DNA from 2 places in the Acinetobacter sp. YWS30-1 genome. Region 2 is predicted to be linked to the other one. Evidence: riboswitches for the same ligand, from Rfam matches in the RefSeq annotation. Region 2 holds a riboswitch; the other holds the start of a gene.
The links. A riboswitch is a leader RNA that binds a small molecule or an ion and turns the genes downstream of it on or off. The one in region 2 is predicted to bind cobalamin.
Positions count from the first base shown of each region.

Region 1: linked by a shared signal. The riboswitch ahead of O4M77_RS02540 (TonB-dependent receptor plug domain-containing protein) and the one ahead of O4M77_RS03505 (TonB-dependent receptor domain-containing protein) in region 2 are both predicted to bind cobalamin.

Region 1 covers NZ_CP114606.1:545,903-550,123, reverse strand. The annotation lists gene trpB (tryptophan synthase subunit beta) at 9-1,253, opposite strand; gene O4M77_RS02545 (phosphoribosylanthranilate isomerase) at 1,234-1,878, opposite strand; cobalamin riboswitch at 2,022-2,232, shown strand; gene O4M77_RS02540 (TonB-dependent receptor plug domain-containing protein) at 2,270-4,153, shown strand.
Region 2 covers NZ_CP114606.1:761,947-766,167, forward strand. The annotation lists gene O4M77_RS03500 (autotransporter domain-containing protein) at 1-1,563, shown strand, start outside; cobalamin riboswitch at 2,170-2,320, shown strand; gene O4M77_RS03505 (TonB-dependent receptor domain-containing protein) at 2,447-4,221, shown strand, end outside.

The DNA of each region.
Region 1 (4,221 bases), 220 kb from region 2:
AGAAAATTTTACATCTCAACCATTTCTACGCCATCAATACGGGCAACAGTCATCAAGTCTTTATCACCACGACCAGAAACGGTCGCAATAATGATTTGATCCTTGTCCATGGTTGGGGCAAGTTTAGTGACATAAGCCATCGCATGTGAGCTTTCAAGCGCAGGAATGATCCCTTCGATCTTGGTTAGATCACGGAAACCTTGTAACGCTTCCTGATCATTGATCGGTACATAGTTCACGCGTTCCATATCTTTCAGGAAGCTGTGCTCCGGACCTACACCCGGATAATCCAGACCGGCAGAAATTGAATGCGTTTCAATGATCTGGCCTTCTTTATCAGACATCAGATAAGTACGGTTACCATGCAGTACACCGACGTGACCCGCATTCAGTGGTGCAGAGTGCTTGCCAGTTTCAATCCCTAAACCTGCGGCTTCAACACCATACATTTTCACATCCTGATCGTTCAGGAATGGATAGAACAAGCCCATTGCATTTGAACCACCACCGACACAAGCAACCAATGCATCTGGAAGACGACCTGCCTGTTCCTGAATCTGACGGCGTGCTTCACGGCCAATGATGGACTGGAAGTCACGAACCAATTGTGGATATGGATGTGGACCTGCCACGGTACCAATCACATAATAAGTTGAGTCAACATTGGTGACCCAGTCACGCATTGCCTCGTTCATGGCATCTTTTAATGTTTTAGAGCCACTTTCTACAGGGACAACTGTTGCACCCAGCAGACGCATACGGTAAACGTTCATCGCCTGACGTTTCACGTCTTCAGCACCCATGAATACCACACATTCTAGGCCTAAACGTGCTGCGATCGTTGCAGTCGCCACGCCGTGCTGACCGGCACCAGTTTCTGCAATAATGCGTTTTTTACCTGAAAGCTTAGCCAGTAAAGCCTGACCAATCGTGTTGTTTACTTTATGCGAGCCAGTATGGTTCAGATCTTCACGCTTTAAGTAAATTTGCGCACCACCCAACTCTTTAGACCATCGCTCAGCATGATATAAAGGACTAGGACGACCTACGTAGTAGGCTAGATCACGGTCGAATTCTGCCAGAAACTGTTCATCATCTTTCATGCGGAAATAAAGCTTTTCCAGATCTTGTAAAGCCGCCATCAGAGTTTCTGACACAAAACGCCCGCCATGGATACCGAAATGTCCACGCTCATCCGGGAATTGGGTATAGTCAATCACGGGCTTGTTGTGATTAGTACTTTGCTGATCCACGATGGACTCCTTGCATAAAGCGTTCTATGAGTTGTTGGTCTTTTATACCTTTTGCGGATTCGACACCACCACTAACATCAACAGCATAAGCCTGTGTGGTGTGAATTGCTTGCTCGATATTGTCCGGGTTTAAGCCCCCAGCCAGGATCAAGGGAATATCTAATTGAGGAAAGGTGCTCCAGTCAAAGCTGTGGCCGGTACCACCTTTTAAATCAGGATGCCATGCGTCTAACAGTACTGCGCTGGCCCCTGCTGTCTGATAACGTTGAATCTCAGCGACTACGTCCAGATCAGGTTTGACCTGAATCGCTTTATACCAGCGACGCCCAACCTGCTTTGCGATAACCTGACATTGTTCAGGGCTTTCATCACCATGGAACTGCAGAATATCTAGCGGAACAGTTTTTAAAATGTCCTGGATGTCATCTGCCGTACTATTAACAAATAAGCCAACCACTTGAATATAAGCTGGCACTGCTTTGACCAGCACTTCAGCTTGTGCCTGAGTCACGCTACGTGGGCTCGGTGGATAGAACACGAATCCAATGGCATCACAGCCGGCATTCGCAACAGCTTGGACGTCTTCAACTCGGGTGATTCCACAGATTTTGGCACGGGTTCGCATATAGTGTTGGCTCTGATTTACCAAGATATCAAGTAATCTATGAGATTGGGGTGAATCATTGTAATGCAAATCATCGATCTTGCGTAAAGTTCATACGGATTATTCTTGATCTTGATTGTTTAAGTCATAAGCAGACTTTATACTTGCCACAATTTGCAACGAGTCAAGGCCTTAAGGCTTTAGGGAAGTTGGTGCAAATCCAACGCTGCCCCCGCAACGGTAAAAAATGAAAAGCTTGTCTTTATAAATCTTCAGGATTTACACCACTGCATCAATATGTGGGAAGGTGGATAAGTAAGTATGTTTCAATACTGCATTTAAGTCCGGATACCTGCTTGTTGTGTTCTTTAACTCAATCATTCACGGGGAGTGAATGTATGGAGCACATCTCATGTCTATTCCATTTCAACCTACTGCCTTGGTAGGTGCGATCGCACTTGCGTTGGGTTTTACTTCATCTGTTTTTGCTAACGAGCAAAAAATTGCTCAAGCTTCTTTAGATACGATTGTGGTTACAGCAACTCGTTCTGCAGAAAACATTGAAAATGTCCCTGCACGCATCTCGATTATTGAGCCTGCAATTCTTGAGCAATCATCGATTACATCACTTCCAGAACTATTAAAGAATGATGCATCTATCAACATGGTTCAAGCAGGAGGTATTGGTCAACAATCATCGATCTTTTTACGTGGTACTGAATCAGATCATACCCTCGTATTACGTGATGGTGTTCGACTTAACACAGCAACATCTAACGCAGCATCTTTGGCTTTTATTGATACCACTGATATTAAACAAGTTGAAGTATTAAAAGGTCCTGCCTCTGTACTTTATGGCTCAGATGCGATTGGCGGTGTTGTTCAAATCATTACCCAAGCCCCTAAAAAGTCGGGTGGATTTGTTACAGGCGAAATCGGTGAAAATAAAACGTATAAATCTGTAGTTGGGGCTGATTTAGCAGAAAATGGGATCTATACTCAAATCCGCGGTCAACGCCTTGAAACTGATGGTACGATTGTCACAGATATTCCCAACACCCCCAAAGCAAGTTTTGATCAAAAAGGTTTTACCACCAAATTAGGCATTGATAAAGCCCAATACAACGCAAGTATCGAATACAGTGAAAATCAAGGCTCAAGCCAATACGATGATTATGGTGCACAACGCTCTCATAACTTTGAAAATAAATTATTCACTGCAAAGAGTGCACTCAAATTAAATGATCAGTGGGAGCTTAATGCGCGCTACTCTAAATTTGAAGACAACCTTGTCCAAAATGATTTAACTGATATATATAATTGGGTACAAGATGAAATTACAGGTGATTGGAATTCTACCTATGTTGGCTCAGAAATTGACTACACTTTAAATGAACGTCAAGAATATGACCTGAATGCTCGATGGAAGCTAACACCGCATCAAAATATATTAATTGGTGGAACGATTAACAAATCAGATGTTAATAGTCTAAGTTATGGAACTGAATATAATACGTCATTAGATTCAAATGGATATTATGTTCAACATCAATTTAATAATGATAAATTGAATACTCAATTGGGTATTCGCTTAGAAGATAATAAGCAGTTTGGCGAACATACTGTAGGTCAAGCTGCACTTCGTTATAAACTTACATCAGATACAAGTGTATATACCAATATCGGTACTGCTTTTAGAGCACCAAGTGCAAATGATTTATACAGCTCATCAGGTAATCCAAATTTAGAACCAGAGGAAAGCATTTCATATGAAATTGGTTTAAATCAAAATTATTCACATGGTTTTAGCTCTGAATTTAGCTTATATCGTAATGAAATTGAAAACTTGATCACCTATAAAGCAGGCGAAAATCAAAACATTAAAAAAGCGATTCTGACAGGATTTGAATCAGCATTGAAATGGCAAGCTGATCAATTCTATACACGTCTATCATATAGCTATGTTCAACCTAAAGATGACTCAGATAATCGTGATCTCGTTCGTCGCCCACGTCACCATGCTACTGTAACTGTAGGTATGACGAATGAAAACTATGGCTTGGGCTTGTCTTTAAATGCAAAATCTAGTTCCAAAGATTGGGACTACAAACATGATAATCCAGGTTATATGACAGCAGATTTCAATGCTCATTGGAATCTAAATCCATCTGTTAAGCTTTTCACAAATATTCAGAATATGGGCGACACTAAATTCAAAACTTCATATCAAGATTATGGAAACTACTACTTAAATGGTGGTCGTCTTGCTTCTGCCGGTGTGACCTTTAAATACTAAGTTCAACCTTTTTAGAAATACTTTTGAGAATCATGTCATGCCTATGGCATGATTCTTTTTATATTCAG
Region 2 (4,221 bases):
GGTACATTGGTACTAAGTGGCAACAATACTTTCTTTGGCAATACTGTTGTAAGTGATGGTGAATTGCGTGTGAATGGCAGTATTGAATCTCCATTAACTGCTGTATATAGCACAGGTTTATTAACAGGTGCTGGTAAGGTTGGTGCTGTTGATAATGGTGGTACTGTTTCAACGGAAAAAGGTCGCTTAACTATCGCTGGTGACTACAATCAGTATGAGCAAGCAAAATTAGTGTATGGCTTGGAACACTATTTAACTGTTACTGGTGTTGCTAATCTAGATGGTGCGTTAGAAGTTACTGCTCAAGATCAAAAAATGGTTACTGCTGGTAAACATGATGTAATTAAAGCAGGTTCTATTACAGGTGATTTTGATACGGTTACTGCTAAGAGTGCATTCTTGCAAGTCGGTGAAACCACTAAGGATGCTAATACTTATTCAGTAGATGTTCAGTTAAAAGATGCTAAAGTAGCAGGTACTTTGAACGGTGGTCTGTCTAATGCTTCTGGTGATTTAGTTAACCAACTTATGGCTAAAGCGAATGCGCAAGCTGTGAATGGTGAATCAACTGAATTAACCAGCTATGTAGCGAAAGTACAGCAAGCGGTGACTGCTGAGCAAGCACAAGCTGTCTTGAATACTAATGCGGGGGCGTTATTTGCGGAAACACCATCTGTATTATTGCACAACGATGCAATGACCAATGCGCAAGTCGCTCAACGTGCATTCCAAGTATCTAAACAAGGTGTAACAGGTGCGTGGGTAAATGGCGCTTATCAGGAGACTTCTACAAAAGCTAAAGGATGGGATAAGGTTGATTCAGAAATCTCAACTTTGACCGCTGGTTCGGATTTCCAAGTGGCTGATAATGCGATTTTAGGTGCTTATGTTTCAACTTACAAAGATGACTCTAAGTTTTCAGAATCAAATGGTACAAGTGAAACTGACCTGACTACCTTTGGTGTTTATGGTAAATGGAATACCGCATCAGACTTGTATTTCGCAGCTAATGCTCAATATGGTTTTGGTGATGTTGAATTTAAACGTAGCGTAACAAACGGTGTGGATTCAGAGCAAAGCAATGCTAAATCTGATTTAGATAAGTATGGTGTATACGGTGAAGTAGGTTATAGCTTCATTAACAATCAATGGTCTGTATCCCCATATGCTGCACTAAGCTTTAACAGTGTTACTTTGGACAAGGTTAATGAATCTAGTGAAATGGGTGTTACTGTTGATGATGTAACAGCTAAAGAAAATAAACTGCACGTAGGTGTTCGATTCGACTATCAAGTTACTAAAAACTTGGCGCTAGGTGGTTATGGTGAATATGCTAATGCGGTAGATCGCTCTTTACCAAATGTTAGCTTGGCATCAAACGTAGATAATACTGTTGGTGTGAGCTACCAAGCACCTGCTTACGACAAGGATTACTTCTTGTATGGCATTACATTCAACTATCTAACAAACAACTCTAAATGGAATATGTTTGGTGATGTAGCAGGAAATGCGAAAAATTCTGATGATATACAAGCTCAATTAGGGCTTAAGTATATGTTTTAATGTGAAATTATTTTGTAAAATTTAATCATTAATCAGATTGTTGGGCGAGTTTAAGGCTATTGAAATATCTTATAAATTTTAAATAAATAGGTATTGAAATTTCAATTATGTATGCTTTATTGACTAACATCAAATGTTAACTTAGATAAATTAGTATATAAAAAAGGCTATTTTCTAGGAAAATAGCCTTTTCTCTTCAAATTGAATGAGAAGACATGTCGAAATTTTGGGAGAAATTGGATTAGCTACTTTTCTAAGAAAGAACGTCTGTTTCTATGAAAAGGTTATGCAAACTTAAGATTTATTAGTTCTAAGCTAAATAAATCTTTGCCACATTTTTTGCCACACTTTTTTTAATGGCTATCACAAACTATCATATGCAAGTAATTGAATAATAGATAATTCAATAACTTATATTAGATAGAAATTGATAGGGTTGAGTTCTAGTGAGTGAATAGCCACCAATTTTGTAGACATCTTTTAATTAGATATGGAGGTTAAGTTGACCTTAAATATTATTACTTCCTATATTCCTTAGAAAATTTAGCTTTATGAGAGTAATACGAATAATCAGAAACAGTTTGACTTAGCAAGGACTTAGTTTTAGTCTCTGCACCTGCTTCAGGTGCTTCTATAGAGAAGTGAAACTGGGAAGTTAGTACAATTCAAATTGTAAGCTAACACTGCCCCCGCAACGGTGAATAGGTTATTTCAATATCCTTAAGTCCGGAGACCGGCCTGTTGCATAACCTAACTAATGCGGCGGGCGTTAAAGAAGGGATTGCATACTTCTATTATATTGAGTTGGTATTGCTTACCCAAAATCCGTCCGCGCGCTTCACATTTATATTTGCACGGGCGGTGCGAAATTTTGGGGTATATCATGAATAAAATGTATACAATCGCTTTAGGTGGTTTGTTAGTCTTATCTCCATTGTCTATGGCAATGGCAGCAGAAAAAACTGTTTTCCAACTTCCTAAAATTAATGTCGTTGCTAACTTGGTTGAGCAAGCAAATACTGATACGTTAGCTGCTGTAACAGTGATTGAACGTGAAGAAATTGAACGTAAACAGTTTAGCTCTTTACAAGATTTATTACGTACGATTCCTAGTATTAGTTATGTCAATACAGGTGGATTAGGTCAGACAACGGGTCTTTCAATTCGCGGTACAAACTCCAATGCTGTATTGGTTATGGTTGATGGGCAAAAACTAGCATCAGCAACAACTGGTCAAACAGCAATTGAACATCTACCAATTGATCAAATTGAGCGTATCGAAGTTGTTCGTGGCCCACGTTCTAGTTTGTATGGTTCTGAAGCTGTAGGCGGCGTTATTCAAATTTATACACGTAAAGGTACTGCAGACGGTATTAAACCTTACGCATCATTAAAATATGGATCACACGAAACTTATGATGCGAATGTGGGTGTTGATATCCGTAAAGAGAATACCTGGATGAGTGCGAGTTTAGCTGGCCTAAAAACGCAAGGTCTAGATGTTCTTACGTCAAAAACCGAAGAAGATAAAGATGGCTATAAGAATGTTTCTGCATCTTTAAAAGCGGGTCATCAATTCAATGAACTCTTCGCTATCGAAGTCAATGCTTTACATGTTCAAGGGGAAGCTGAGTATGATGGTGGAGTGAATCCTGAAAATGAGATTCAACAGAATGTATATGGTGCTGGCTTAACGTTTACTCCAAATGATATTTGGACAAGTAAATTCAATGTTGGCATTAGCCAAGATAAGTACGAGACTTTCGATTCAAAGAAAACAACCGGTAAGTTTGATACAGAAAAACAAACTGTTTCATGGTTAAACACGATTGAATTTAATAAAAATCATAGCTTGGTGGCAGGTGTTGATTATCTAAATGATAAAGTAACCAGTTCAACCGACTATGATGAAAAAGAACGTAATAACATTGGTTTGTTTACACAATATATCGGTCAATTTAATGCAGTAAATTTACAAGCTGCTTTACGTTCGGATGATAATGAGCAATTTGGACAGCATACGACAGGAAATATTGCTTTAGGTTATCAATTTAATGATTACTATAATGCTTATATGTCTTATGGAACGGCTTTCCGCTCACCAACATTTAATGATCTTTACTATCCTGGTTGGGCGAATCCAAACTTAGAACCTGAAGAATCTGAAAATATTGAAATTGGATTCAAAGGCTCGCAGTTAATAGATTGGGAACTTATTGGTTTTGTAAACAAAATTGATAACCTGATTGCCAACCAAAATAACGGTCAAGCAAAAATTAAAGGTATTGAACTCAGCTTGGGGCAAAATTTTGATGCTTTATCATGGAATGTAAACTATACCTACCAAGATCCGGAGAATCAAAATCCAAATGCTAAAGGTAAACAGCTAACATTTAAACCTGCACAATTATTTAATGCGAGTCTCGATTATAAAGTTGAAGATTGGACAATTGGTGGCTCGGTACATGCAGAAGAAAAGCGTTATACAGATGCGCTAAACACAGCAAAATTAGCAGGTTTTGCAATCGCGGATGTGCGTGTAGCGTACCAAGTAACACCTGAATTTAGTGTACAAGCTAAATTAGCAAATATGTTTGATAAAGAGTATTACACCAACAACTCTTGGAACGGTGATGTTTATCGTCAAGATGGTCGTAC